Regions from separate parts of the Mesorhizobium sp. M0029 genome, predicted to be linked through region 2. Evidence: riboswitches for the same ligand, from Rfam matches in the RefSeq annotation. Region 2 holds a riboswitch; the other holds the start of a gene.
The links. Region 2 has a riboswitch for S-adenosylmethionine ahead of NKJ76_RS10020 (O-succinylhomoserine sulfhydrylase). Riboswitches for the same ligand answer to the same signal wherever they lie in the genome.
Positions count from the first base shown of each region.

Region 1: linked by a shared signal. The riboswitch ahead of metX (homoserine O-acetyltransferase MetX) and the one ahead of NKJ76_RS10020 (O-succinylhomoserine sulfhydrylase) in region 2 are both predicted to bind S-adenosylmethionine.

Region 1 covers NZ_JAMYVF010000003.1:26,869-41,588, forward strand. Annotated here, with positions in the region: gene yddG (aromatic amino acid exporter YddG) at 1-247, shown strand, start outside; gene NKJ76_RS06155 (lysoplasmalogenase family protein) at 244-918, shown strand; gene NKJ76_RS06160 (cupin domain-containing protein) at 915-1,340, opposite strand; gene gloB (hydroxyacylglutathione hydrolase) at 1,361-2,128, opposite strand; gene NKJ76_RS06170 (class I SAM-dependent methyltransferase) at 2,246-3,028, shown strand; gene NKJ76_RS06175 (ABC transporter ATP-binding protein/permease) at 3,166-4,986, shown strand; gene NKJ76_RS06180 (DUF1194 domain-containing protein) at 5,050-5,838, shown strand; gene NKJ76_RS06185 (glycosyltransferase family 2 protein) at 5,890-6,825, opposite strand; gene NKJ76_RS06190 (DUF1330 domain-containing protein) at 7,074-7,394, shown strand; gene metW (methionine biosynthesis protein MetW) at 7,402-8,016, opposite strand; gene metX (homoserine O-acetyltransferase MetX) at 8,013-9,182, opposite strand; SAM riboswitch at 9,243-9,320, opposite strand; gene hisC (histidinol-phosphate transaminase) at 9,447-10,556, shown strand; gene NKJ76_RS06210 (prephenate/arogenate dehydrogenase family protein) at 10,561-11,496, shown strand; gene NKJ76_RS06215 (sugar kinase) at 11,503-12,426, opposite strand; gene NKJ76_RS06220 (DUF2125 domain-containing protein) at 12,551-13,549, opposite strand; gene NKJ76_RS06225 (gamma-glutamylcyclotransferase) at 13,674-14,207, shown strand; gene NKJ76_RS06230 (aldo/keto reductase) at 14,372-14,720, shown strand, end outside.
Region 2 covers NZ_JAMYVF010000004.1:386,827-401,546, reverse strand. Annotated here, with positions in the region: gene mmsA (multiple monosaccharide ABC transporter ATP-binding protein) at 48-1,580, shown strand; gene mmsB (multiple monosaccharide ABC transporter permease) at 1,577-2,863, shown strand; gene araD1 (AraD1 family protein) at 3,066-4,061, shown strand; gene NKJ76_RS10030 (ABC transporter substrate-binding protein) at 4,236-5,006, opposite strand; gene NKJ76_RS10025 (2'-deoxycytidine 5'-triphosphate deaminase) at 5,108-6,202, opposite strand; SAM riboswitch at 6,343-6,420, shown strand; gene NKJ76_RS10020 (O-succinylhomoserine sulfhydrylase) at 6,478-7,668, shown strand; gene NKJ76_RS10015 (ceramide glucosyltransferase) at 7,680-8,831, opposite strand; gene apaG (Co2+/Mg2+ efflux facilitator ApaG/CorD) at 9,047-9,439, shown strand; gene NKJ76_RS10005 (Hsp33 family molecular chaperone) at 9,624-10,655, opposite strand; gene argF (ornithine carbamoyltransferase) at 10,764-11,675, opposite strand; gene NKJ76_RS09995 (aspartate aminotransferase family protein) at 11,694-12,893, opposite strand; gene NKJ76_RS09990 (GcrA family cell cycle regulator) at 13,252-13,770, shown strand; gene NKJ76_RS09985 (magnesium and cobalt transport protein CorA) at 13,924-14,720, opposite strand, start outside.

The sequences.
Region 1 (14,720 bases), on a different contig from region 2:
GGGGTTGATGCCGGTGGGTGCCGCCTTCTACGCCTGGGATATCGGCGTCAAACGAGGCAACATCCAGGTGCTCGGCGCGGCAAGCTATGCGGCGCCACTGCTGTCGACATTGGTGCTGATCGCGGCGGGCGTTGCCGAGCCGTCGCTGCGTATCCTGGCGGCCTGCGTACTGATCACCGGCGGCGCGGCGCTGGCGGCGAAATCGTTGTTCCTGCGCAAGGCGGCAACTGGCGGGGCAAGCGCATGACGATGCCGTTTGCCGGCGGCATCGACGCCAACGCAAATGCAACATTGATTTTTTCGCTGGTGGCGGCGGTGATCTACGCCTTCACCCTGGATATGCGGCCGACGCTGGCCCGCTCGGCGGCAAAGACGCTGGCCGTGGCCATGCTTGCGGCGCTGGCCTTCATGCAAGGTGGGCCGCTGTTGCTCGTCTCTGCGCTGGCGCTCAGCGCCGTCGGCGATGCCTTCCTGTCGCGTGACGGCGAAAAGGCCTTCCTCGGCGGGCTGGCCAGCTTCCTTGCGGCGCATGTCCTCTATGTGCCGCTCTTCCTGCTCGGCGGCGGCGGGCTGGATGTGCTCAGCACCGAGACATGGCGCGGCGCCATCGCGCTTGCCATGGCGGCCTTCGCAGTCGTCATGCTGGCGGCGCTCTGGCGCCGTGTCAGTCCCGGCCTGCGGGTGCCGATCGCCATCTATATCGCGGCCATTCTGGCGATGGGCATCTCGGCGTTGACGCTCGCCAATCCGTGGGTCATCGGCGGCGCTGTTATGTTCATGGCATCGGACGGGCTGCTTGCCGCGGAGAAATTCCTGGTTCCGGCAATAGCACCCTATCGCGCCGGCATCCGTTATGCGGTCTGGGTGCTCTACTATGCCGCCCAGCTCTGCATAACTCTTGGTTTTCTTCTGGCCTAAGGCTGCCAGCCCGGCTCGGCCATTTCAAACGCGGCGAAGTCGAAGCCCGGCGCCACGGTGCAGCCGACCAACGTCCATTCGCCGAGGCTGCGCGCCGATTGCCACCAGCCGGCCGGCACGACGATCTGCGGCCGCTCGCCCGCCGCAAGCTCAATGCCGAGCACCTGCTCGATCACCTGGTTAAGCATTGGACTACCTTCCTCGCACATCGACAGCGCCAGCGGCGCTCCGGCATGGAAGTGCCAGACCTCGGCCGCGTCCTTGACCCGGTGCCAGGCCGAAATCTGGTCCTGTTCAAGGAGGAAATAGATCGCCGTCGAATGGCCGCGCCCGGCGCCGTCGCGAAAGGTCTCGGCATACCAGCCGCCTTCCGGATGCGGCTTGAGGCCGAGCGTGGCGATGATTTCAGCGGCGCTGGTCATGGCTGATCCCGGAATGATGCTCAGAAATTGTCCTTGCGCTTGCGGATTTCCGCGAACACTTCGGCGTCGGAGGCCGCCTCCATACCGAGATGCTTGCGGATCGCCGGGTCGTGCCAGCGCAGGAACGGATTGGTCGACAATTCCTCGCCGATCGTGGTCGGCAGCGTCGCCTTGTTGTCGGCGCGCAGGGTCTCGATCTTGGCGGCGCGTTCTTTCAGCGCCGAATTGGTCGGGTCGACGGTCAACGCAAAGCGGGCGTTCGAAAGCGTATACTCATGGCCGCAATAGATGACCGTGTCGGCCGGGAGTGCGACGAGCTTCTTCAGCGACTCATACATCACCGGCGGCTTGCATTCGAACAGCCGGCCGCAGCCGAGCGCGAACAAAGTGTCGGCGGTGAACGCCACTTTCGAGGCCGGAAAATGATAGGAGACATGGCCCGCAGTGTGGCCGGGCGTGGCGATGACATCGATCCGCTCACCGCCGAGATGGACGACCGAGCCTTGCCCGACGGTCTCGTCGATGCCGGGGATCTTTTCCTTTTCCGCCTCCGGTCCGACGATGCGCAGCTTGAAGCGCTCCTTCAGCGCCAGATTGGCCTCGACATGGTCGACATGGTGGTGGGTGGTCAGGATCATCGTCGGCTTCCAGCCGGTACGCTCGATAGCGGCAATGATCGGCGCTTCTTCGGGTGCGTCGATAATGGCGGTCTCGCCGCTTTTCGGGTCATGCACCAGCACACCGAAATTGTCGCTGCGGCACATGAATTGTTCGATTTCGACCGGCATTGGCATCTCTCCATCTGTTGGCGCAGACATAGGGCGCTTGGCCGCTGATGTCATCTAGCTTTGCAGAGCCTGGCGGCTTTGTTGAACTTCGGCGGCATCGCAGCTACCGTCCCGCGCATGCATTCCGATATCGTCGATCTCCGCTCCTTCTATTCGACCACGCTCGGCCGCCTGGCTGAACGCTCGATCACCATGGCGCTGTCCTCAATATGGGCAACAGTGCCGAATGAGCGGCTGGTCGGGCTCGGCTATACCTTGCCGTGGCTGGAGCGGTTCGGCACCGATGCCGAGCGGGTGTTTGCCTTCATGCCTGCTACGCAAGGCGCCGTCGTCTGGCCGGCGAACGGGCCGACGGCTACGGCGCTGGTCTTCGACGAGGAATTGCCGCTGGTCGATTCCTGCATCGACCGCATGCTGCTCGTGCATTCGCTCGAACATGTCGAAAACCCGCGCGAGACGCTGAACGAGATCTGGCGGGTGCTGTCGCCGGCAGGGCGCGTCGTCATCGTCGTGCCCAACCGGCGCGGTGTCTGGGCGCGGTTCGAGCACACGCCGTTCGGCAATGGCCGGCCGTTCTCGCGCGGCCAGCTGACAGAATTGCTGCGCGAGGCGAATTTCACGCCGGCTTCCTGGTCCGACGCGCTGTTCTTCCCGCCATCGCCGCGGCGCTTCATGATGCGGTTCCACAATGTGCTGGAGCGCGCCGGCCGGCGGTTCTGGCCGATCTTTTCCGGCGTCATCGTGGTCGAGGCGCAGAAGCGGCTCTATCAGGGCGTGCCGGTCGCGCAGCGCGCTTCGCGCCGTGTCTTCGTGCCGGTACTGTCACCGCACGGTGCGACGCGGCTTGGCCGCCGGGCGGAAGGGGTGACATCGACGACGCGTCAGGTGACACCTTCGTGATCATCATGAAAACTGGTGTTGCGTGGGTTTTTCCCACCTATCTGTCGCAGATGCATTCGCGGTCCGTTTGAGCGGCGGATGCCTTCAAGTCTCTCCATCTGGTTTCAGCAACGCTTCTGAACGCAAGGACCTCGTGCATGGCTGATCAACCGGACAAGTCCGCCGCCGCTCAGCCGGTAACCGTCGATGCCAGCAGCCTGCGCGATCAGGTGGCGACGATCAAACGGGCGCTGATAGGCTCACCGGTGCGCAAGTGGCTGGTCTGGACGTCGGTCGGCATTATGGCGGTCATCGTCGCGACGTCGATCGGCCAGGTTCTGCTCAACCGCTGGAACCAGCCTTTCTACGATGCGCTGGCGCGTCGCGACATGGCGGCCTTCCTGCATCAGCTGATGATCTTTGCCGTGATTGCCGGCACGCTGCTGCTGCTCAACATCGCTCAGACCTGGCTCAACCAGATGATCCGGCTGAAGCTGCGCGAGGCGCTGACGCTCGACCTGATCGACCAATGGATGCGGCCGGCGCGGGCCTTCCGGCTCGCCAATGCCGGCGCCATCGGCGTCAATCCCGACCAGCGCATGCAGCAGGATGCCGCGCATCTGTCCGATCTGTCGACGGACCTCGGCGTCGGCCTGCTGCAATCCTTCATCCTGCTGGTGTCGTTCGTCGGCGTGCTTTGGCAACTCTCGTCGGGCTTCGTCTTCCACATCAACGGCTGGTCGCTGGCGATACCGGGCTACATGGTCTGGGCCGCGTTCCTCTATGCCGGCATCGCCTCCTGGCTGAGCTGGCTGGTCGGGCGGCCGCTGATCCGCCTCAACAGCGACCGCTACACCCGCGAGGCCGAGCTGCGTTCCGGGATGGTGCGCGTCAACGAGAATGTCGACGCCATCGCGCTCTATCACGGCGAAGCCGATGCCAAGAGACGGCTCGAAATCGACCTTGGCACGGTGCTGGGCGCGATGCGAAACATCTACAAAGCGCAGATCAACCTTTCCTGGGTGACCGATACCTATGGGTGGATCACCGTGGTGGCGCCGATCCTGGTGGCATCGCCGGTCTATTTTTCAGGCGATATCAGCTTTGGCGGGTTGATGATGGCGGTCGGCGCTTTCAACCAGGTGCACTCGTCGCTGCGCTGGTTCATCAACAATATCGGCGGCATCGCAGACTGGCGCGCCACGCTGATGCGCGTTGCCGACTTCCGCATTGCGCTCGATGATACCGATGTGCTGCACGACAAGGAAAAGCGCATCGAATTCGGCGATAACGCCAATGGCAGCCTGACCTTCGAGAAGCTCCAAGTGGCCTCGCCGGAGGGCTGCACCAAACTTTCAGACAGCCATGTCGAGATCCATCCCGGTGAGCGCGTCATGATCACCGGCGATCCAGGCGCCGGCAAGACATTGTTCTTCCGCGCCATTGCCGGCCTTTGGCCCTGGGGCAGCGGGCGGATCGGCTTGCCGGCCGGAGAAACGCCGATTTTCGTGCCGCGTGTTCCGTATTTTCCTGCCGGCACGTTACGCGAAGTGCTGCATCCGAATGGCTCGGCGCCGGCTGGCGATGCTGATTTTGGGGCGGTGCTGGCCGAGGTCGGGCTCGAGCGGCTGTCATCCTCGCTCGACCGTTCCGCACGGTGGGAGCGTGAACTCAACGATGACGAACAACGCTCGCTGGCCTTCGCCAGGCTCGCCTTGCGGCAGCCGAAATGGGTGATCATCGACGAAGCGATGGACGCGTTCGATGGTCCTTCGCTACGAAGGGTGCTGTCCATGTTGGAGAAACGCCTGCCGGAAACCGCGATCCTCAACATCGGGCGCGGACTGCACAATGATCATTTCTTTCCACGCGCATTGAACATCGTGAAGGATACGGGTGCTGCGCCACTGAAACCCGCCCGAGTCAGGACCGGCGCCATCGACCCGCCGCCGAAAGCGGCCGTGCGGCGAAAGAAGTAGAAGGGGCTTTATTTCGCCGCGATCGCGGCGAAGATCACGGATCGAAATATCGGTGGTGCGGCCATGCTCGATGCGCTCAGCCTGCTTGCCTGCCTTGCCTGCACCACGCCCGTGGCTGCCCCGGCCGTTGCCGTGGATGTCGAACTGGTGCTGGCCGTCGACATCTCACAGTCGATGGACGAGAGGGAGTTCGCGCTGCAGCGCGCTGGCTATGTCGAGGCCCTCAGGCATCCCGATTTCATCAAGGCCGTGCGCTCGGGAACCACCGGGCGCATCGCGCTTGCCTATTTCGAATGGGCGGGCGTCGTGCGCGAGGATGGCGTCATCGCCTGGCAGGTGATCGACAGCGCAGAGAGCGCCAACGCCTTCGCCGACAGAATAGAAGCGCGGCCGTTCCGCAGCTTTCGCGGCACCTCGATTTCCGGTGCGCTTGCCTTCGGCGCCGGGCTGTTCGAGGGCACGGGGTTCGATGCGCCACGCAGCGTCATCGACATTTCCGGCGACGGTCCCAACAACACCGGGCTGCCCGTCGCCACGACACGCGATGCGGCGGTGGCCAAGGGCATCGTCATCAACGGCCTGCCGATCCTGATCAGCCCGTCGCCGACCTTCAGCCATCTCGACCAGTATTATGACGACTGCGTCACCGGTGGGCCCGGCTCCTTCGTGTTGCCGATCTATGCGGCCTCGGAATTCGCCACCGCCATACGCCGCAAGCTGATCCTGGAGGTGAGCGGCATCGCCGATGCGACCACGGTCCCGATCGATGCCGCTGCACCCATGGACTGCCTACAGGGCGAACGCGACCGGCGGCTATATTCCGACCCATATCTGCCGGAACTCGACAAATGAGGTTTGAGGCAGTTCGGAGGGGAAAGCCGCTGCGCGGCTTGTCGGCAAACTTCAGGCCGGCCGTGCACCGTATTTGTCGCGAAATTCGGCATAGAGATCGCGGCGCCAGCGCCGGCCGCCGACATAGCCACGCAACAGCTGCGGCAGCGAATAGCCAAGCGCCTTCGACGACCGGTTGGCCATATAGCCGGAGAACGCCTGCGAAACCCTGCCCTTGAGTGCATCGGCGATGAGCTGCCGGGCGATCATGTAAGGCGGAATGTAGGGGTAGCGGTCGGCGATATAGGGGTGCTTGTCGATCAAGCTCGCATAGGCTTCGACATAGCCGTCCCGGCGACCGGAGATCGAATTCTCCGAGTTGTACTTTTTCCAGTCGATCACTTCGGACAGCTGCGCGCCGCTGCGACGGGCAAAGCGCAGCAACAATTCGCGATCCTGCATGCGCGTGACGTCACTGTCGTAGCCGCCGATGGCCAGCAGCGACTCGCGCCGGGCGGTGATTGCCGACCCGGCAATGAAGATGGTCTGCGCGACAAGGGCCCGCTCCAGCGAGTCGCGGCTCAGCAGCGCCTCGCGGTTGACGCAGTTGGTGCGGCGATTGCCCTTCAGCGACACGAAGGAACTGATCAGCACTTCGAGCGAGGGATTGTTGTCGAACTGCTCCAGCGTCCGCGCCAGGCGATCCGGCAAATAGACGTCGTCGGAATCGAGGAATGTCACCACCGGCGCCTGCGCCCGCTCGATGCCGGCATTGCGGGCGGCATTGGCGCCGCGCCATTTCGAGCCAACATAGATCAGCCGTGGATCGCGGATTTCGGCAAGTGCGGCTGCCGTACCGTCGGTCGAGCCGTCATCGACGACAATGTGTTCGAACCGGGGAAAATTCTGCGCCAGCACGCTCTCCACGGCGCGCACCACCTTACTGCGGCGATTGTGCGTCGGTGTGATCACCGAGATCAGCGGAGCGAGGTCGGTTGCCTTGGACATGTTGCTTCGATTGTGCCCCGAAATGCCTGGAGGCCGGAGGTTTTGATGGTCGCCGTCCAAGCCTTACCCCGGGATGGCATTCGATTCGACGCTACAAAAAACCAGCGGCAATGTCATCACAAACTGTTGAGCCAGGACGCCGGTAAGCCGGCCGATTACCCCAGACGTAATCGACCGATGGCCATCATGTCTGCAGATTGCGCCAACGAAGCCGGTCGTCGGGCTTCGATCTCACAGGGAGTTCAGCCATGGCCGCCTACGCCGTCGCCCATATGCGTCAAGTCACAATGGGCCCGCAGATTGTCGTGTATCTGCAGAGGATCGACGCCACATTGGAGCCGTTCGGCGGCCGCTTCCTTGTCCACGGCGGCGACATGGACGTGGTCGAAAACGAATGGCCCGGGCATCTGATCGTCATCGAGTTTCCGGACAGGGCGCATGCGTGGGGCTGGTACGATTCATCAGCCTATCGCGAGATTCTGGCCTTGCGCACCGACAACTCCCACGCCGATGTGATCATCGCCGATGGCGTTCAGCACCCGCACAAGGCGACGGACGTGCTGGAATAGGGGCAAACTACCGCTTCAGCAAGAACACCGCTTGCTGGCCGAAGAAATTCCAGAACCACCATGGCATCGACAGGCCGATCTTCTGGCCGTTGCCGTCGAGCGCGGTGGCTTTCTCGACCGAAGCGCCGAGTTCCTCGACCAGATTGACGAAGTCGCGGATGGTGCAGAAATGGATGTTGGGCGTGTCGTACCAGGAATAGGGCAGGTCCGCGGTCACCGGCATCCGGCCATTGACGAACAGCGACAGCCGCACCCGCCAGTGGCCGAAATTGGGGAAGGAGACGATGGCGCGGTTGCCGATTCGCAGCAGCTCGTCGAGCACCAGCTTCGGGTTGCGGGTCGCCTGCAGCGTCTGAGACAGGACGACGAAGTCAAAACCCTTGTCCGGATAGAATTCGAGGTCGGTATCGGCATCGCCCTGGATGACCGAGAGACCGCGCGCCACGCATTCATTGACGCCGCGCTGTGACAGCTCCAGCCCGCGGCCGTCGACCTGCTTGGTCTCCTGCAGGAGTTCGAGCAGCAGGCCGTCGCCGGAGCCGACATCGAGCACCCGCGACTGCGGCGGTATCAGGTTGGCCACGACTTCGAGGTCGACGCGCTGGCTGCCATTGACGCTCATGAGGCGAGCCCCCTTGCGCGGGCCGCCGAGCCGATGAAGCCCTTGATGGCGGCAAACAGTTCGGGTTCATCGAGCAGGAAGGCATCATGGCCGCGGTCGGTGTCGATCTCGACGAAGGAGACGGAGGCGCCGGCGGCGTTGAGCGCATGCACGATCGAGCGGCTCTCCTCGGTCGGGAACAGCCAGTCCGAGGTGAAGGACACCAGGCAGAAGCGGGTCTTGGTCCCGGCAAAGGCATCTGCCAACCGGCCGCCATGGTCGGCTGCGAGGTCGAAATAATCCATCGAACGGGTCATGTAGAGGTAGGAGTTGGCGTCGAAGCGGTCGACGAATGTCATGCCCTGGTGGCGCAGATAGCTTTCGATCTGGAAATCTGCGTCGAAACCGAAGGTCAGCGCTTCGCGGTCCTGCAGATTGCGGCCGAATTTCCGATGCAGGGCGGCTTCCGACAGATAGGTGATGTGGGCGGCCATGCGCGCCACGGCGAGCCCCTTTTCCGGGCGCTTGCCGTGCTCGAAATATTTGCCGCCATGCCAGTCCGGATCAGCCATGACAGCCTGGCGGCCGACCTCGTGGAAGGCGATGTTCTGCGAGGAATGGCGTGCGCCTGTGGCGATCGGCAGGGCCGAGAAGACGCGCTCGGAATAGCATGACGCCCATTCCAGCACCTGCATGCCGCCCATCGAGCCGCCGAGCACGCAAAACAGCTTTTCGATGCCGAAATGGTCGACCAGCATCAGTTGCGCCCGCACCATGTCGCGGATGGTGATGATTGGCAGGTCGAGGCCGTAGGGCTTGCCGGTGGCGGGATTGGTCGAGGCCGGACCGGTGGAGCCGAGGCAGCCGCCGATGACGTTGGAGCAAATGACGAAGAAGCGGTTGGTGTCGATGATCTTGCCGGGACCGATCAGCACTTCCCACCAGCCGGGCTTGCCGGTCACCGGATTGGTGCTGGCGACATGCTGGTCGCCGGTCAGCGCGTGGCAGACCAGGATGGCGTTGGTGCGGGCATCGTTGAGGGCGCCATATGTCTGGTAGGCGATCTGGAACGGCGACAAAAGCGTGCCGGCGTCAAGCTTCAGCGGCTTGTCAGGGCCAAAACGCAACACAGGGCTCGACGGGTTGTCGGCCTCGTTGTTGGTTTTTGTAGCGCGGAGCGCGGCCATGTGACTCTCCTTGCCCGCCGTCAGGCAATAAAAAACCGGCAATGCGATCGCAAAGCCGGTTACGTCACGCAAACGGCCCTTTAGCGAGTTGTTTAACGTGGCTGCAAGCCGACCGGCCAAATCACCACGGAACTGTTGCGTTCTTCTAGAACTCGTGCGGCCCGGCGTCAACGGCCAGCTATTGCCCGCCTCTCGACATTCGCGGCTACGGCTTGTATTTCCGCTGCGGCCTCCGGACGGAGGCATTCTCGATGGATTTGCGACATGGACAAGACAGCGGACAAGGCACGACCGACGCCCCGCGCGGGCATTATGGACATCGACGCCTATGTGCCGGGCAAGAGCACGGCACCGGCCGGCGTTGCCAAGGTCCATAAATTGTCGTCGAACGAGAACCCGCTCGGCCCGTCGCCGAAGGCGATCGAGGCCGCGCGCGAAGTGGCTGGCAAGCTCGATGTCTATCCCGACGGCACCGCCCGCCGGCTGCGCGAGGCGATCGCCGAGGTGCATGGCCTCAACCCGGCAAACATCATCTGCTCCAACGGTTCCGACGAGATTTTGGGCCTGCTGGCGCAGACCTATCTGGCGCCAGGCGATGAGGCGATTTTTACCGAACATGCCTTCATGGTCTACAAGATCTACATTCAGTCGGCGGGGGCCAAGCCGGTTGCTGTGAAGGAAACCGAGGAGCGCGCCGACGTCGACGCGATCCTGGCCGCGGTGACGCCGCGGACCAAAATCATCTTCCTCGCCAATCCCAACAATCCGACCGGCACCTATCTGCCGTTCCAGGAGGTCCGCCGCCTGCATTCCACGCTCCCGGGCAACGTGCTTCTGGTGCTCGACGCGGCCTATGCCGAATATGTCAGGCGCAATGACTACGAGGCCGGCATCGAGCTGGCGGGCAGCGCACAGAATGTGGTCATGACCCGCACCTTCTCCAAGCTCGGCCTTGGCGGCGCGCGCATCGGCTGGATGTATGGCCCACTGCACATCGTCGATGCCATCAACCGTATCCGCGGCCCTTTCAACGTTAACGCAACAGCGATCGAGGCCGGCATTGCCGCCATCCGCGACCGCGCCCATGTCGAGCGCAGTTCGTTGCACAACGAGACCTGGCTTACCTGGCTGAATGAAGAGCTGACGGAGCTTGGGCTGCGCGTGACGCCCAGCGTCGGCAATTTCGTCCTCATCCACTTTCCCGACGACAAGAGGCATTCGGCTGAGGCGGCGGACGACTACCTCACCCAGCGCGGCTATATATTGCGGCGCGTTACCGGCTATGGCTTTCCCAATGCGCTGCGCATGAGCGTCGGCACCGAAGAAGCCAATCGCGGCGTCATCGATGCCCTCACGACATTCCTGAAAAGCTGAAACAATGACTTCACCGATGTTTGAAAAGATCGCGCTGGTCGGCATCGGCCTGATTGGCTCGTCGCTGGCCCGCATCATCCGCCGCGAGGGCCTGGCCCGCCATGTCGCCATCGCGACGCGCAGCCCGACCACGCTGGCACGGGCGAAGGAGCTCGGTCTTGGCGAGAGCTACACCACCGACGCCAGGGAAGCGGTCCGCAATGCCGACCTGATCATCGTCTCGGTGCCAGTGGGATCGTCGGGCGAGGTGGCGCAAGAGATCGCGCCGGCGCTGAAAAAGGGCGCCATCCTCACCGATGTCGGTTCGACCAAGGCCTCGGTCATTGCGCAAATGCAGCCCTATGTACCGGACGGCGTGCACTTTATTCCGGGGCACCCGCTGGCAGGTACGGAGAAATCGGGCCCGGATGCGGGTTTCGCCGACCTGTTCGAAAACCGCTGGTGCATCTTCACGCCGCTGCCGGGAACCGATCCGGCCGCGCTGGAAAAGCTGTCGGAATTCTGGCGGCGCTGCGGCTCCAACATCGACACGATGGACCCGCAGCATCATGACATGACGCTGGCCATCGTTTCGCATCTTCCGCACATCATTGCCTACAACATCGTCGGCACGGCCGACGATCTGGAATCGGTGACCAAGTCGGAAGTGATCAAATATTCGGCTTCCGGTTTCCGCGACTTCACCCGTCTGGCCGCCTCCGACCCGACCATGTGGCGCGACGTGTGCCTGCACAACAAGGATGCCATCCTGGAAATGCTGGCGCGCTTTTCGGAGGACCTCGCCTCGCTGCAGCGGGCGATCCGCTGGGGCGACGGCGACAAGCTGTTCGACCTGTTCACCCGCACCCGGGCCGTTCGCCGTTCGATCATCGAGGCCGGCCAGGACATCGACGTGCCGGATTTTGGCCGCCAGGCGGTGGAACATCCGGCGAAGAGCTAAGTTCCCTCAAGCGGGCCACGTCGCTTCGAGCATGGCCATTGTGTCGGCCCTGTTTGGCGCTCCCAGCCGGCCGCCGAAGCGTTGGCATTTGAGCGCGGCGGCAGCACTGGCAAAGCGCAAGGCCTGCTCGATAGGCATGGCTTCGGCAAGCCCGACGGCAAAGGCACCGTGAAACACGTCGCCGGCGGCAAGCGTGTCGACCGCCTTGATCTTCGGCGCCGCGATGTGGCGCACGCATCCGGCGGACCGGTCATGCCACCAGCTTCCCGCGGCGCCGCCGGTCACCGCCACGAAGGCATCGGTGCGGCTGGCGAGGTCGGCACAGGCGGTTTCGGGGTCCAGCGCGTGGCCGCAGACAATGCGTGCCGCCGTCTCCGAAGCGACGACGTGCGAGGCCAATGGCAGCAGACGCTCCAGCACTTCGAGCGTGGCCGTGTCGGCGTCGAGGATGGCGGGACGGCCGGCGCTGCGCGCGGCGGTCAAGGCAAGAGCGGCGGCGCCCGGCCAGCGCACATCGACCAGCACGGCATCGAAGCCGGAAAGATCGGCGACAGGCACCGCCTCGGGGTCGGCCTGCGCCTTTGGGTCGTAGAAGGGCACGATGATGCGCTCGCCATGAGCGTCGACCAGGATCGCGGCCAGCGCCGAGCGGGCGCCTTCGACGCGGCGGACAAAGCCGCAATCGACGCCCTCGGCCTCGATGCCGGCCAGCAATTGGTCGCCGACGGCATCGTCACCTGCACTTGCCCACAGGAACACCTCGGCGCCGAGACGGCGGGCGGCGCAGGCAGCACTTGTCGCCATGCCCGAGGCGATCTGGATGCCGTCCGAGGCGATGAACTTGCCCTGATGCGTGGGCAGGGTTTCGACGCGCAGGATGGTATCCAGCGTCAGCGCGCCAACGCTCAGCAGTTTCACCGGTCGGTTCATGCGTCGGCTTGCTCGAGCATGATCTCTCTTCAAAAGCCATTCCCGCTCTTTGCGATCATGCTCTATCTCTTTGTTTTAACGCAATTCCGGACGGAAAACCGCTCACACTTTTCCTGGAATTGCTCTAATCGAGCGGCTTGATCTTGCCCAGCGGAATGAAGCCGAGCGAGGCCTTGCCCTTCACCACCTTGAGCGGCATCGACGGTTCGTCGCCGAGCAGCGCCAGACCGGCAAAGCCTTGCTCGATCTGGCTCTTCTGCTCGGGGACTGCGGTGGCGAGGATTGCCGCCACGGCTTTGGGATCCTGCAGCTTGATCGTCAGGTCGGCATTGACCAGGCCGTTGGCGTCGACCGACACCGGGCCGGAGACGGTGATGCGCGCGGTTCCCGACGACAGATCGAGCTTGTGGATGCCGACCGCCTGGCCGCGCAGGCTCCTGGCCTGCGTCTTCATCAGCGCGACGCCGTTCTTCAGCGTCGCGTCGCCGCTGCCGTCGAGCGGCGGCAGCACGCGCCCGCCGATCGCGTCGGCGTCGATCTCAAGATCGGTGAAGCTTCCGGTATAGCCAAGGTCCTGACCGTCCGGCCGCAACTCGCCCGCCGCCGTTCCGGCGCTGAACAGTGAAACCGGGTCGGTGTCGTCGGCCGGATCGGTCTGGCCGGACAAGCTCTCGGCCTGCAGCGAAATGCTGCGTGGCAAGGGCCAGGAGAGCTTGGCATTCGCCTGCAGATTGTCCCAATCGATCCATAGCGGCGCCATCCCGGGCACCGAGGTCCGCAGTGGCCCACGCAACTCGGCGGCAGGCGACAAAGGCCGGATGAGTTCTGCAACGAAGTTGAAGCTGCCTGCCGAGGCGGCAACGTTTCTGGCGTCGTCCTCGTAAGCCAGATTGTCACAGGAGATGGCAAAACGCAGGGGGTAGCCGCTGACGGTGAGGTTGGCGCAGCCGGCCTCGATGCCTTTGTCCTTGAGCGAGGCCACCGCCTTGTCGGCTTCGCTGCTGACGCGACCGGCGACGTAGAACCAGACCGCGCTGTAGGCGCCGAACAGCATAACGACCAAGGCAGCGAGCCACATCAGCCGGTGGCGAAACTTCGACGGACGCTCGTCACTTGACGTCATGCTGCGGCTTTCATTAACGCGGGCGTGTTGCGGGTGGACTGTGGCTTACGCAACAAGCAAAAAGAACAGAAGAGCACCGATTCCGATGCGGCGGCGTCACTCTCGTGCAATCAGGCTTGGCGATATGGGCGATTTTTGGGTTTTTGGCTACGGCTCGCTGATCTGGCGACCGGGATTCGCCCATGTCGAGACACGGCGCGCGCGGCTTTACGGCTACCGCCGGTCGCTGTGCGTCTATTCCTTCGTGCATCGCGGCACGCGCCAGCGGCCGGGCCTGGTGCTAGGCCTCGACCGTGGCGGCTCCTGCATCGGGCTGGCGTTTCGCGTGCCCGGCGAGCTGCGCGATGAGGTGCTGACCTATCTGCGCGAGCGCGAATTGGTGACCAGCGTCTATCTCGAGCGTGTGCTCGATATCAGTCTCGACGTGAATGGTGCGGCCGCGGGAGAGAGAGTGAAAGCGGTCGCCTATATCGTCGACCGCCAGCATGAGCAGTATGCCGGCGGGCTCGATGCCGCGCATGCGGCAGGTGTTATCCGTGGCGCCGTCGGCCAGTCCGGAAACAACGAGGACTATGTGCTCAACACGCTGCAGCATCTCGCGGCGCTGGGTATCAGCGACCACTGGCTGGAAGAGGTGGCGAAGCGGATCGCCTCGTGAGCCGGTAGACCACGGCGAGCCTGCAGGCGAAGCGCTCGCGCCTTTGTGAAGCGATGGCCCGCTGGGAAAATTGGCTGAGGCCTTTGACCTCGGCGCGGCGAGACCTAGCTTAGCTGCGGCCCGAAGCATTCGGGTCGCCCGCCGCCAGCCCACGGAGCCCCGTCTTGCAAAAACGCCGTCTCGGTCAAACCGACCTTTCCATCGCGCCGCTGGTCCTGGGCGGCAATGTCTTCGGCTGGACCGCGGACGAGAAGACCTCCTTCGACCTGCTCGACCGGTTCGGCGACGCCGGCCTCAACGCTATCGATACGGCCGATGCCTATTCGCGCTGGGTGCCGGGCCACGCGGGCGGCGAGTCCGAGACCATCATCGGCAAATGGATGAAAAGCCGCGGCAACCGTGACAACATCATCGTCATCACCAAAGTCGGCTCGGATATGGGACAAGGCAAGAAGGATCTGTCCGCTGCCCATATCGAAAGGGCGGTCGAGGCGTCGCTTGAGCGGCTGCAGA
Region 2 (14,720 bases):
GACCTCGCCGGCAGTGTTTGCCAACCTCTCAAGGAGCGGTAGTTCCCATGGCCTCGACGATTTTGGAGATGCGCGACATCACCAAGACCTTCCCCGGCGTGAAGGCGCTGTCGAACGTCAACCTCAGCGTCGAGGAAGGCGAGATCCACGCCGTGGTTGGCGAGAACGGCGCCGGCAAGTCGACGCTGATGAAGGTCCTGTCGGGCGTCTATCCCGCCGGCACCTATGACGGCCAGATCATTTTTCAGGGTCAGGAATGCCAGTTCAAAGGCATTCATGACAGCGAACACAAGGGCATCGTCATCATCCACCAGGAACTTGCTCTGGTGCCGATGCTGTCGATCACCGAAAATATCTTCCTCGGCAACGAAAACGCCCGATACGGCGTCATCGACTGGGATGCCAACGAGGCGCGCACCGCTGCCCTGTTGAAGAAGGTGGGCCTCAAGGAGGACCCCAAGACACTGATCACCAATATCGGCGTCGGCAAGCAGCAGCTGGTCGAGATCGCCAAGGCGCTGAGCAAGGACGTCAAGCTTTTGATCCTCGATGAGCCGACCGCGTCGCTCAGCGAGAAAGACAGCCAGGCGCTGCTCGATCTTCTGCTCGAATTCAAGCGGCAAGGCATGACCTCGATCCTGATCTCGCACAAGCTCAACGAGATCAACCGGGTCGCCGACAAGGTAACCGTCATCCGTGACGGGCGCACCATCGAGACGCTGGCCAAGAAGGATATCTCCGAAGACCGCATCATCACCTCGATGGTCGGCCGTTCGCTAGACGACCGCTATCCGCCGCGCGAGCCCAAGATCGGCGAAGTCGTGTTCGAGGTGAAGAACTGGTCGGTCTATCACCCGCTCCATGCCGAGCGGCAGGTGATCAAGGGCATCGACATCAATGTGCGCAAGGGCGAGGTGGTCGGCATCGCCGGGCTGATGGGCGCCGGCCGCACCGAATTCGCCATGAGCCTGTTCGGCCGCTCCTATGGCCGCCGCATCACCGGCGAAGTGCTGCTCAAGGGCAAGCCGGTCGATGTCTCGTCGGTAAGCAAGGCGGTCCAACACGGCATCGCCTATGTCACCGAGGACCGCAAGACCTACGGCCTCAACCTCATCGACCATATCAAGCATAACATTACGCTGGCCAATCTCGACGGCGTGTCGCGCCACAGCGTGATCGACGACATGCGCGAACTTGCGGTCGCCAACGATTATCGCAAGAAGACCAATATCCGAGCGTCCAGCGTCTATCAGATGACCGGCAATCTTTCCGGCGGCAACCAGCAGAAGGTGGTGCTGTCGAAATGGTTGTTTGCCGACCCTGACGTGCTGATCCTCGACGAGCCGACACGCGGCATCGATGTCGGCGCCAAGTATGAAATCTACACGATCATCGCGCGCCTTGCCTCGGAGGGTAAGGCGATCGTGGTTATCTCGTCGGAAATGCCGGAATTGCTAGGGATTACCGACCGCATCTACGTCATGAACGAAGGGCGCATGGTGGGCGAAATGCCGGCGGCGGAAGCAAGCCAGGAAAAGATAATGCGCGCTATCGTCCGGGGAGAAGGAAAAGCAGCATGAGCACCGAAAGCGCCCCCGCCCCGCAGGGCAACGTCGCCGACGAACAGCGCCCGCGCATCGCCGTCTCGGCGCTGGCGACGAATTTGCGCGAATACGGGCTGATCATAGCCCTGATCGTCATCATGCTGTTCTTTCAGTTCACCACGTCGGGGACGTTGTTCAAGCCGGTCAACCTCAGCAATCTGGTGCAGCAGAACTCCTTCATCATCGTGATGGCGCTGGGCATGCTGCTGGTGATCGTATCGGGCTATATCGACCTCAGCGTCGGATCGGTCGCCGGTTTCATCGGCGCGCTGGCGGCAAACATGATGGTTATCTGGCAGCTCGGACCGCTGAGCAATCCGCTGGTGGTTTCGATCGTCTGCCTGGTCGCGGGTGGCCTGATCGGCGCCGCGCAAGGGTATTGGATCGCCTATCACCGGATACCGAGCTTCATTGTCACGCTGGCCGGAATGCTGATCTTCCGCGGCATTTGCCAGGCGTTGCTTGGCGGCGGCTCGTCGGTTGGTCCGCTTCCCGACGACTTCAAGATGCTCAGCTCCGGCTTCATCCCGGATGTGATCGGCCCACTGACGCTCGTCCCGCCGGTCGTGAACGCAGCCGGCAAGACCATCATGGGCAGCGGCGTGACCCTGCACATGACGACGGTCGTGCTGGGGCTGATCGCCGTGCTCGCCTATGCCTATTTCGGGGTCCGCACCCGGCGCAAACGAGAACGCCATGGTTATGAGGCCGAGCCCTTCACCCTGTTCGTCGTCAAGACGCTGGTCGCCAGCGCGCTGGCGCTGTTCCTGGTCTATGAGTTTGCCAGCTACCGCGGCCTGCCGGTGGTGCTGCTGGTCATGGGCGTGCTGATCACGCTGTTCGTCTTCGTCACCAAGCGCATGACCATCGGGAGGCGCATCTACGCCATGGGCGGCAATCCCAAGGCGGCGCAGCTGTCGGGCATCAACACCGAGCGGCTGACGCTGATGGTGTTCATCAATATGGGCGTGCTGTCGGCGCTTGGCGGCCTGATCATCGCGGCTCGTCTGGGCCAGGCGGTCCCGGCGGCGGGTCTCGGCTCGGAGCTCGACGTCATCGCCGCCGTGTTCATCGGCGGCGCCTCGGCAATGGGCGGCGTCGGCCAGGTCATCGGGGCGGTCGTCGGCGGCTTCATCATGGGCGTGATGAACAACGGCATGTCGATCATGGGCGTCAATGTCGACTGGCAGCAGGTGGTCAAAGGCCTGGTGCTGCTCGGCGCCGTCATCTTCGACGTCTACAACAAGAACAAGGCCTGACAAGCTTCAGGCGAGGCAAGCAGGAGGCATACGATCGCGGCGCAGCCGGCAAATTGTCGGCATAAGAAGTCCCCCGAGGGATCGAGGTCGCGAGCGCAATCCGGACGAAGAGTTCAACCCGTGGCGCGGCTAGGTCCGAGCCGCGCAGGTCAAGGTTTGCCAAGAGGCATCCAAGGCCAAGCACATGAGAGAGGATTTAATCATGCTGATCTCCCAGATCCTCGACGACGCCGAGACCATCCGCGTCGTCGCCCGCAATGGCGGCGGCAAGACCAGGATCATCAACGGCGCCCGCAGCGTCTATTCGCTGGCCATGGAGGCCGCGCGAACCGGCACGGGCCTCGCCGCGCTGATCGAGCGCAAGGGGTTCGGTGAAGCGATAGACCTCGACGCCGTCTACAAGAAGGGCCGGCTGGTGTCGCCGATCAACCATCCCGATCCTGCGCATCTGCATCTGACCGGCACCGGCCTGACCCATCTCGGCTCGGCGGCGACGCGCGATTCCATGCACAAGAAGCTCAGCGATGGCGGCGAGGAGCAGCTTACCGATTCCATGAAGATGTTCCGCATGGGGCTCGAAGGCGGCAAGCCGGCCAAGGGCCAGACCGGCGTGCAGCCGGAATGGTTCTACAAGGGCAACGGCACCATGGCGGTGGCGCCGGGCGCCGCACTGATGTCGCCGGCCTTTGCGCAGGACGCCGGCGAGGAGCCGGAAATCGCCGGCATCTATGTCATCGGCGACGACGGCGCGCCGTTCCGCGTCGGCTTCACGCTGTCGAACGAGTTTTCCGATCATGTTACCGAGCGGGTGAACTATCTGTTTCTGGCACATTCCAAACTGCGCAACGCCTCGTTCGGGCCGGAAATCCTGATCGGCGACCTGCCGGCCGACGTCAGGGGCTCATCGCGAATCTATCGCGACAGCAATTTGCTGTGGGAAAAGCCGTTCCTGTCGGGCGAAGCGAACATGTCGCACACAATCGCCAATCTCGAACATCACCACTTCAAATATTCGGCCTTCCGCCAGCCGGGCGACGTGCATGTGCACATGTTCGGCACGGCGACGCTGTCCTTTGCCGACGGCATCAAGACTCAGGCTGGCGACGTGTTCGAGATCGAGGCCGGGGATTTCGGCCTGCCGCTGCGCAACCCGCTGGAGATTGAGCAGCCGGTGACGGTGGCGGTGAAGGCGCTTTGAGAGCGTAATCTCCCCCCTTGAGGGGGAGATGTCGCCGAAGGCGACAGAGGGGGTCGTTGCGCGTGGAGCGCTAAAGTCTTCCGCGGCTGAGAGGCGCTGGCATTCTATGCGCAGCGACCCCCTCTGGCCTGCCGGCCATCTCCCCCTCAAGGGGGGAGATTGGCAGTTCCAACCTCAATAAATATCGAAATCGAAATACTTGGCCTGGATCTTCTTGTAAGTGCCGTCGGCGACGATGGCGTCTATCGCCGCGTTGAGCTTGTCGCGAAGTGCCGTGTCCTCCAGGCGGACAGCGATGCCGGCTTGCGTCTCGGTGCCCTTGACGTCACCGACAAGCTTGCAGCAGCCGTCGCTCGCCTTCTTCAGCCAGTCCATCAGCACGAACTTGTCGGAGATGACGGCGTCGAGACGGCCGTTCTGCAAGTCGGTGATCGCCTCTTCCTGGGTGGGGTAGAGTTTCGCCTCGGCGCCGGCCTTGCCATAGGCGTCCTGCGCATAGTCGGCCTGGGTGGTCGAGGCCTGCGCGCCCACCGTCTTGCCGGCAAGGGCTGCCGGTTCGGTGGAAGTGAGGTCGCTGTCCTTGGGCGCCACCAGCGCCAGCGGCGTCGTGTAGTATTTGTTGGTGAAGGCGACCTGTTTCTTGCGCTCCTCGGTGATGCTCATCGAGGCGATGATGGCGTCGAACTTTTTCGCCTGCAGCGCCGGGATGATGCCGTCCCAGTCCTGGGTGACGATCTCGCACTCGACCTTCATCTGCGCACACAGCGCATTGGCAATGTCGATGTCGAAGCCCTCGATCTTGCCGTCCGCGGTGATGGTGTTGAAGGGCGGATAAGCGCCCTCGGTGCCGATCTTCAATTTCTCCTGCGCCTCAGCCAGCGAGCCGGCCGATATCACCAGCATGGCAGCGCCCGCTGCCGATATGATCCATCTTGAAATCTGCATTTTGGTTCCCCTTGCGCGCCGTTCTCTTGCCGGCCACCGAAAGGCAGCCAAGCATGGTGAGGCAGCGCAGGCAAGTATTTTGCCTGACGGTGATCGAAGGTTCAGCCGGCGGGGCGGAAATGCTTGGAGAGCTTGAGGCCTTGCGCCTGGTAGTTCGAGCCGAGATCGGTGCCGTAAAGCGCCTGCGGCCGCTGCAGCATGTGTTCGTAGACCAGCCGGCCGACGATCTGGCCGTGGTCGAGGATGAACGGCACTTCGTGGCTGCGCACTTCGAGCACCGCCCGGCTGCCGGTGCCGCCTGAGGCCGAATGGCCGAAGCCCGGATCGAAGAAGCCGGCATAGTGAACACGGAATTCGCCAACCAGCGGATCGAAGGGCGTCATCTCGGCGGCGTAGAGCGGCGGCACGTGCACGGCTTCGCGGCTGACCAGGATGTAGAACTCGTCCGGGTCGAGCACCAGTTCGCCGGCGCCGCTCTTATAGAGCGGCTCCCAGAAATCGGCGGCATCCTGGGCGGCGCGCTTGTCGACATCGATCAAGCCGGTGTGATGCTTGCCGCGATAGCCGACCAGGCCGTTCTGGTCGCCGTCAAGATCGATCGACAGCGCAATGCCGCCGCCGGAAATGTTGGGCGGCTCGGTCGCCACCAGCATCTCGGCGCGGTGCAATTCGTTCAGCTCTGCCTCCGACAACAGCGCGTTGCCGGTGCGAAAGCGGATCTGCGACAGTCTCGATCCAGCGCGTACGACGATCGGGAAGGTGCGCGGACTGACTTCAAGATAAAGCGGTCCGTGATAGCCGGCGGCGATCTTGTCGAACTCATGGCCGCGATCGGTCATCACCCGGGTGAAGATGTCGAGCCGGCCTGTCGAGCTCTTCGGGTTGGCCGAGGCCGACACGTTTGCGGGCAGCGCCAGGCTTTCGAGCAGCGGCACGATGTAGACGCAGCCGGTTTCCAGCACCGCGCCCTCGGCGAGACTGAACTCATGCAATTTCAGCCGGTGAAGCTTGTCGGCCACCAGATGATCGGGACCCGGCAGGAAGGAGGCGCGCACGCGAAAAGCCTTGTCGCCGAGCCTCAGATCGAGGCTCGCCGGCTGCACCTGGTCGACATCGAGCGCGCGCGGCGACTTCAGCGCGCCGGACTGAAACAGCGCGGAAATGTCCTGATCGGGAAGAATGCCTGTCTGCCGCAAAAGGCTGGCTCCGCTCCAAGGTCGGTCTCTTTGTGGCAGGTTCTTGCCGCAAAACCGCTGGATATTATTGCGGAACCTGTCTGGTACAAACCTCTTAATGAAGCCGGCAATTGACGCAAGCGCAGGTGAGGTCTAAAGGGTCGTTATCCCGTGGTGATTTGGCCGGTCGGCTTGCAGCCACGTTAAACAAGTCGCTAAAGGACCGTCGGGCCGCAAGGCCATATGGACCGGTTGCGACTTTCGCGGCCGGTTTTTTTGTGTCTGGAACAAAAGCGATGAGCACCAAGAAGCGTAACTGGAAGCCTCAGACCGCACTCGTGCACGGGGGAACACTGCGTTCCCAGTTCGGCGAGACGTCGGAAGCGATGTATCTCACCCAAGGCTATGTCTATGAAACGGCGCAGGCCGCGGAAGCCCGTTTCAAGGGCGAGGAGCCGGGCTTCATCTATTCGCGCTATGCCAACCCTACCGTCGACATGTTCGAAAAGCGCATGTGCGCGCTGGAGGGTGCCGAAGATGCGCGCGCAACGGCGTCCGGCATGGCGGCGGTGACGGCAGCGCTCCTGTGCAGCGCCAAGGCCGGCGACCATATCGTTGCGGCGCGCGCGCTGTTCGGCTCCTGCCGCTGGGTGGTGGAGACGCTGGCGCCGAAATACGGCATCGAGGCAACGCTGGTCGACGGCACCGACATCGCCAACTGGGAAAAGGCGGTGCGGCCGAACACGAAACTGTTCTTCCTGGAAAGCCCGACCAATCCGACGCTGGAAGTGGTCGACATCGCAGCGGTGGCGGCGCTCGCCACCTCGATCGGCGCCAGGCTGATCGTCGACAATGTCTTTGCCACGCCCTTGCAGCAGAAGCCCTTGCAGCTCGGCGCCCATATCGTCGTCTACTCCGCGACCAAGCACATTGACGGCCAGGGACGCTGTCTCGGCGGCATCATCCTGTCGGACAAGAAATGGATCGACGAGAATTTGCACGACTATTTCCGCCACACCGGCCCGAGCCTGTCGCCGTTCAACGCCTGGACGCTGCTCAAGGGCCTGGAGACGCTGCCGGTTCGGGTGCGCCAGCAGACGGAAAGCGCGGCCAAGATCGCGGATTTCCTGGCAGGACGGCCGGAAATCGCCCGCGTCATCTATCCCGGCCGCGCCGACCACCCGCAGGCCGACATCGTCAAGAAGCAGATGACAGGCGGATCGACGCTGATCTGCCTCGACGTCAAGGGCGGCAAGCAGGCGGCCTTCGCCTTGCAGAACGCGCTCGACATCGTGCTGATCTCCAACAATCTCGGCGACGCCAAGAGCCTGATCACCCATCCGGCGACCACCACGCACAAGAACCTCAGCGACGAAGCTCGCGCCGAGCTCGGCATCGGGCCGGGAACGCTCAGGCTGTCGGTCGGCCTTGAGGACACGGACGATCTGCTGGAGGACGTTGCGCAGGCGCTGAAGGCAGCCGGGTAGGCCGCGAGGCGTCACGCTCCCGACGAAGCCTCTTCCAGCTCGGCTGCCTTGGTGCCGATGATCATGGTGTTGCCGCGCCAGTCGACGGCGCCGCTCAGCCAGCCGCGCGCCCAGATGGCGGGAAGCATCATGTCGCGGACCATCATCGCCGGGACCATGCGCAGCGACAGGTGCCAGCCCTTGGCCGCGGCCAGCGCGCATTCGGGAATGTAGGCCGCCGCCAGCACGGCCAACACCGTGGCCGGCAGGCTGACGCCGGCACTTGCTGCCGCCACCAGCGCCAACGCCAACGGCACGGCGACGCCGGTCAGGATCTCGGGTGCGAAAAACAGCGGGAAGGTGACGCGGCGCAACCGCGCCCAGCGCGCCTGACGCGACCAGATGTCGGCAAGTCGGCGCTGCCCCAGTGGTTGCTCGAAAGGCGAGGCAACGAGATTGACGCGCAGGCCCAGTCCGTTGACCAGCTTGGTCGCAGCAGCATCCTCGGCGATCTCGGCGGCCAGCGCGCGGATACCGCCATTGGTATCGAGCATCGGCTTGTTCCACAGCATGCTCTTGCCCTGGGCAAAGCCGAGGCCAAGCGCCTCGCCGGCATATTGCCAGCGCGCCTGCAGCGTGTTGAGGAACGCGCATTCGACCTCGGCCCAAAAGCCATCCGGCCGAGAGCCGATCGGCGTCGAGCAGATAAGCCCGGTATTGGTCCGCCAGGCTGCCATCAGGTGCTGGACGTAATCCCTTGGCATCAGCACGTTGGAATCCGCCAGAATAACCCAATGATAGCGCGCCGCTTCCCAGCCCTTGACGCAGTTGTTGAGCTTCGGGTTGCTGCTGACGCGGTCGTCGCCGATCAGCAGCCGGGCCGGCACGTTGGGAAACAGGACGATCGCCCTGTTTATCAGTTTGACGACGGGATCGTCGGCGTGAGCGACGCAGAAGATCAGTTCGTAGCGCGGCCAGTCGAGCGAGAAGGCTCGCTGCAGCGTCTCTTGTGTGAACGGCTCCACGCCGCGCGACGGCACGACGATCGAGACCGGTGGCTGCTCGCCGGACGGCGGAGGGATAAGGCGACGCGCTTTCAGCTTCGACGAAGCAAGCAGGATGCTGGCGAGATTGGAAAGAAGCAAAGCGGAGGAAGCGAAAGCGGCTGTGAGAGCTGGTTCCATCGAGATCTGGTCACTCCGGAAAGGCCGCTCGCGGCTGCTTCGTCAGATGGGCCTTGAGTCGCCGGCAAGGTTTGCGCACACCAACATTGTCATGTGTCACTTAAATGACATTGTTTGTCGGCACCTGCGCTTTGAGGCTGGCAGGACATGCCGCTCTGCGCGTATCAAACCGCATAGCGCGACAAATGTTCCTTGCCGCGCAACCGGAGCAGCCCATGTATCGCGCCGTCACGCGCAACATCGAAGTGCAGGTCAGACCGTTCTACCTGGAGGACCGCTCGGACCCGGCGGAGAACCGTTATGTCTGGGGCTACCAGGTGACGATCGACAATCAGTCGGACGATTTCGTGCAGCTTATGTCGCGTTACTGGCACATCACCGACGGCAGCGGCCGGGTCGAGGAAGTGCGCGGCGCCGGCGTGGTCGGCGACCAGCCTGAGCTCAATCCCGGCGACAGCTATCAATACACGTCAGGCTGCCCGCTATCGACGCCGTCCGGCTTCATGGTCGGCCACTACACCATGCGCAACAAAAAGGGCGAGACGTTCGACGTCGATATTCCGGCGTTTTCGCTGGATCTGCCGGGGACGCGGCGGACGGTGAATTAGGGTTTTCTCCCCGCCACTATACGGGGAGAAATGCCCGGCAGGGCGATGAGGGCAGCGCCAGATTCATGAGGTTATCTTCCACGCACATGACGTAGGCTATGCGCGGTTATTCACCAAAGTTCGCGCTGCCCCTCATCCGCCCTTCGGGCACCTTCTCCCCGTGAACGGGGAGAAGGAAAAGACTTCACTGAGCTGCGAATTCCGCCGGGTCGAAGTCGTACTGCTTCGAGCAGAACTCGCAGGCGACGTGGATGCCGCCATCTTCGGTGCTGTCCTTGATCTCCTGCGCGGAAAACCCCTCGAGGATGCCGCGTATCTTGTCCCTTGAGCAGGAACATTGGTCGGCGACCGGCACGCCGCCGAAGACGCGCACGCCATGTTCGTGGAACAGCCTGTAGAGCAGCCGCTCGGCGCCGATGGTCGGGTCGATCAGCTCGGTCGGCTCGATGGTGCCGAGCAGCGCCACCAGCTCGCGCCACGAATTGTCGGCCGGCTCCTGCGTCACGTCACGCGGATCGCCGTCGCCGCCCGGAATGTCGGGCACGCGCATGCGCTCGGGCGACTGCGGCAGGAACTGCGCCAGGATACCGCCGGCGCGCCACTGCTCGCGCGCACCGCCGGGGCCGGGCGTCAGCAGCTTGGCCACCGATAGCCTGAGGTCGGTCGGGATCTGCTCCGACTGGCGGAAATAGGTGCGCGCGGCGTCTTCCAGCGTCTCGCCGTCGAGCTGGACGATGCCCTGATAGCGCTGCGTGTGCGCGCCCTGGTCGATGGTCAGCGCCAAAACGCCGCTGCCCAGCAGCGTCTGCTGCGAGGTCTGGCCTGCGGCCACCAGGGCCTCCAGCCGGTCGGCGTCGAAACGCGCATAGGCGCGCAATGCCGAAGGCGTGCAGAAATCCGCGACCAGCATGTCGACCGGGCCGTCGGTGCGGGTCTGCAGGATGAACTTGCCTTCGAATTTGAGCGAGGTGCCGAGCAGCACCGTCAGCACACAGGCTTCCGCGAGCAGGCGGGCGACCGGCTCGGGATAGTCGTGACGGTTGAGGATGGCGTCGAGCATCGGCCCGAGTTGCACGGTGCGGCCGCGCACGTCGAGCGGGCCGACCTCGAAGGGTACGACATGATCGTCGCCGGCATAGCCGAACTCGCCGAGTTTGGGGTGATGTTCAGTCACTTGATGCGTTTCCAACATGACAAAGCTCCAGGGCGCGGCCATGCGGCCCGGAGGGGTGCATGCGTCCAAACGCGCTTGATTTGCGTGATGGGGCGCAAATAGGCATCGCGCCGCCCCGGATCAAGCGCTTGGAGATCAAGCGCCTGGAGATCAAGCGCCCAGACACCAGGCCAAAACCGCCTTCTGGGCGTGGAGCCGGTTCTCGGCTTCGTCGAAGACCACCGAATGCGGACCGTCGATGACCTCGTCGGTGACTTCCTCGCCGCGATGCGCCGGCAGGCAGTGCATGAACAGGGCGTCGGGCTTGGCCCTCGCCATCAGCGCCGCATTGACCTGATAGGGCGAGAAGACATTATGGCCGCGGGCGCGGTGTTCCTGGCCCATCGACACCCAGCAGTCGGTGACGATGCAGTCGGCCTGGTCGACGGCCTCTTCGGGCGAGCGGGTGAAGTGCAGCTTGCCGCCATTGGTCTTCGACCAGTCGATGTGCTTCTGCGCCGGCTCGCTGCCTTCCGGCACTGCGACGTTCAGGTTGAAGCGGAACCGCGCCGAGGCCTCGAGCAGCGAATGCAGCACGTTGTTGCCGTCGCCGGTCCAGGCGATGGTCTTGCCGGCAACCGGACCGCGATGCTCCTCGAAGGTCATGATGTCGGCCATCAGCTGACAGGGATGGGTGTCGTCGGTCAGCCCGTTGATGACCGGAATCGTGGCATTCTCGGTCAGCTCGAGCAGCCGCTCATGCGACGTGGTGCGGATCATGATGGCGTCCACATAGCGCGACAGCACCTTGGCGGTGTCGGCAATGGTCTCGGAGCGGCCGAGCTGCATTTCGGTGCCGGTCAGCATGATGGTCTCGCCGCCGAGCTGTCGCATGCCGACGTCGAAGGACACGCGCGTGCGCGTCGACGGCTTGTCGAAGATCATGGCCAGCACCTTGCCTTCGAGCGGTTTGGTCCGTTCGCCGGCCTTGAGGCGCGCCTTGCGCACCACCGCATCGTCCAGCATCAGGCGCAGATCGCCTTCGGAAACGGCGGAAAGATCGGTGAAATGGCGAAGGCTCATCGGGAATGGTTCTCGGGATTACTTCGCGGCGGCCGCGGCGATGGCGTCGGTCAGGCCCTTGGCGCCGGCGCGGATGCGATCGAGCGCTTCGCCGATCTCGACGTCGGTGACGGTCAGCGGCGGCAGCAGACGAATGACGTTGTCGCCTGCCGGCACCGCCAGCAGATGCTGGTCGCGCAGCGCCATGTTGACCTTGGTGTTGGGCATGGCGCATTTGAGGCCAAGCATCAGGCCGCTGCCCCTGATGCCTTCGATGACATCGGGAAATTCGTCGGCGACCGCCGCCAGGCCCTGCTTCATCAGCAATGCCTTGCGCTGGACGTCTTCGAGGAAGCCGTCTTCCAGCACGACGTCGAGCACAGCGTTGCCGACCGCCATGGCCAGCGGATTGCCGCCGAAAGTGGTGCCATGCACGCCTGCCGTCATGCCGACGACAGCGTCGTCGGTGGCGAGGCACGCGCCCATCGGGAAGCCGCCGCCAATGCCCTTGGCAATCGCCATGATGTCTGGCGTCACGCCGGTCCATTCATGCGCGAACAGCTTTCCGGTGCGACCGATACCGCACTGGACCTCATCGAAGATCAGCAGCAGGCCATGCTGGTCGCAGAGCTGCCGCAGCCGCTTCAAGGATTGCGTCGGCACCGGGCGGATGCCGCCCTCGCCCTGTACCGGTTCGATCAGGATCGCGGCGGTCTCTGGTGTGATCGCCTTCTCGGCGGCGTCGATGTCGTCGAAGCCGACCTGGTCGAAGCCTTCGACCTTGGGGCCGAAGCCTTCGAGATATTTGTACTGGCCGCCGGCGGCGATGGTCGCCAGCGTGCGGCCGTGGAAGGCGCCTTCGAAGGTAATGACCCGGAAGCGCTCGGGATGGCCCTTGACGAACTGGTAGCGCCGCGCCGTCTTGATCGCGCATTCGAGCGCCTCGGCGCCGGAATTGGTGAAGAACACCTTGTCGCCGAAGGTGGCGTCAGCCAGCCGCTCGCCGAGCCGGGCCTGCCCCGGGATCTCGTAGAGATTGGAGACGTGCCAGAGCTTGGCCGCCTGTTCGGTCAGCGCCGAGACCAGATGCGGATGGCTGTGGCCCAACGAATTGACCGCGATGCCGCCAGCGAAATCGAGATATCGCTCGCCCTTGTCGGTAACCAGCCAGGTGCCTTCGCCATGGTCGAAGGCCAAAGGGGCGCGGGCAAAGGTCTCGTAAAGCGCCGAACCGCTCATTATATGCGTCTCCGGTACCGGAAAAATCAAAAAAGCCGCCAAAGCGGCGGCCTTTGCGGCTTATCGTGTTTTTCGGCCATGAAGTCAACGAAAACGTCGCGCAGAGGCGCGCGGCAAGCTCCCGACGAGACGCCGGCTCATAAGCGACCGGGCAAGTTGGGGAAAACCTAAAAAACCGATTCGTGTTGCACCTGGGACTCTTGTCACCGAGTCAACACATGAGGTAATTGTAGTCGGGAAATAACTAGATTTCGTGCGGCGGACCTAATCACCTAATATATGTGGTGTCTGCCCCGGCAAAGATTGCCGGGTCGGGAATGGATTCCGGCTGCCGCACACTTAGCAGGAGCGCGGTCTCATGAACTGGACTGACGAGCGGGTCGAACTTCTCAGGAAACTGTGGTCGGAGGGCTTGAGCGCAAGCCAGATCGCCGCACAACTCGGCGGGGTCAGCCGCAACGCGGTCATCGGCAAGGTGCACCGGCTGAAGCTGTCGGGCCGCGGACGCTCGACCGCGACGCCGGCGCGTCAGAAGAAGACAACGCAGGGATCTTCGATCCAGAAATCGGTGCCGCGCGCCGCAACCGCGCAGCGCCATGTCACGACGTCGATCGGGGCGAACGCGCTGCAGGCGCAGTTCGACGCCGAGCCAGTGCCGCGCCACTACATCCGCCCGGTCGAAAACGTCGTCGTGCCGATCTCGCGGCATCTGCAGCTCACCGATCTCACCGAGCGCACCTGCAAATGGCCGAATGGCGACCCGCTGTCGGAAGACTTCAACTTCTGCGGCAACGAGGCGGCTGAAACCGGACCTTACTGCAAGTACCACGCAAGGGTTGCGTTCCAGCCGGCTTCAGAGCGGCGCAGGAGCCGGTAGTTAGGAATAGGGATTGGGGACTGGGCAGTAGGGAATGGGAGAGCGCTCGTGAGGCGCTACCTTATTCTGCCTACTGCCTACTGCCTACTGCCTACTGCCTACTGCCTACTGCCTACTGCCTACTGCCTACTGCCTACTGCCTACTGCCTACCATCACAGCCACCCACTCTTTCGAAATCGCCAATACAAAAACGAGCAGATCAGCGCAATCGAGACCAATACGACGGGATAGCCGTATTGCATCTTCAGTTCCGGCATGTCGTCGAAATTCATGCCGTAAATGCCGGCGAGCGCCGTCGGCACCGCCAGGATCGCCGCCCATGAGGCCAGCTTCTTGGTGTTCGCGGTTTCCTGGCTCTGGCCGACCAGCAGGCTGGCTTCGAAAGCGAACGCCAGAACCTCGCGCAGGCTGTCGATCTTTTCCTGCACGGTGCGGATATGGTCGGTGACATCGCGAAACAGCGGATGCATTGCGGTATGGATCTGCGGCAGTTCGGCGCTGGTCAGCCGGCGGCAGACCTCGACCAGCGGCAGCGCCGCATTGCGCAGGCGCAACAGATCGCGGCGCAGCATATAGAGCCGCTCGATGTCAGGACCGGTCATCGGCTTCAGCAGCACCCTGTCCTCGATCGCCTCGACCTCGTCCTCGATCTGCTCTAGCACCGGCATGTAGTTGTCGACGATGAAGTCGAGGATGGCGTAGAGGACGAAATCCTCGCCCTTGGCCAGTGAGTGCGGACAGCTTTCCCAGTGCTGGCGCACGGCGGCGTATGAGGTCGAGGGACCATGCCTGACGCTGACGATATAGCCTGAGCCGACGAACAGATGCGTCTCGCCGAAGGTGACGCGTCCGTCGATCAGCTGTGCAGTGCGGGCAACGATGAACAACGCATCGCCATATTGCTCGATCTTCGGCCGCTGGTGCGGATGTTCGGCGTCTTCGATCGCCA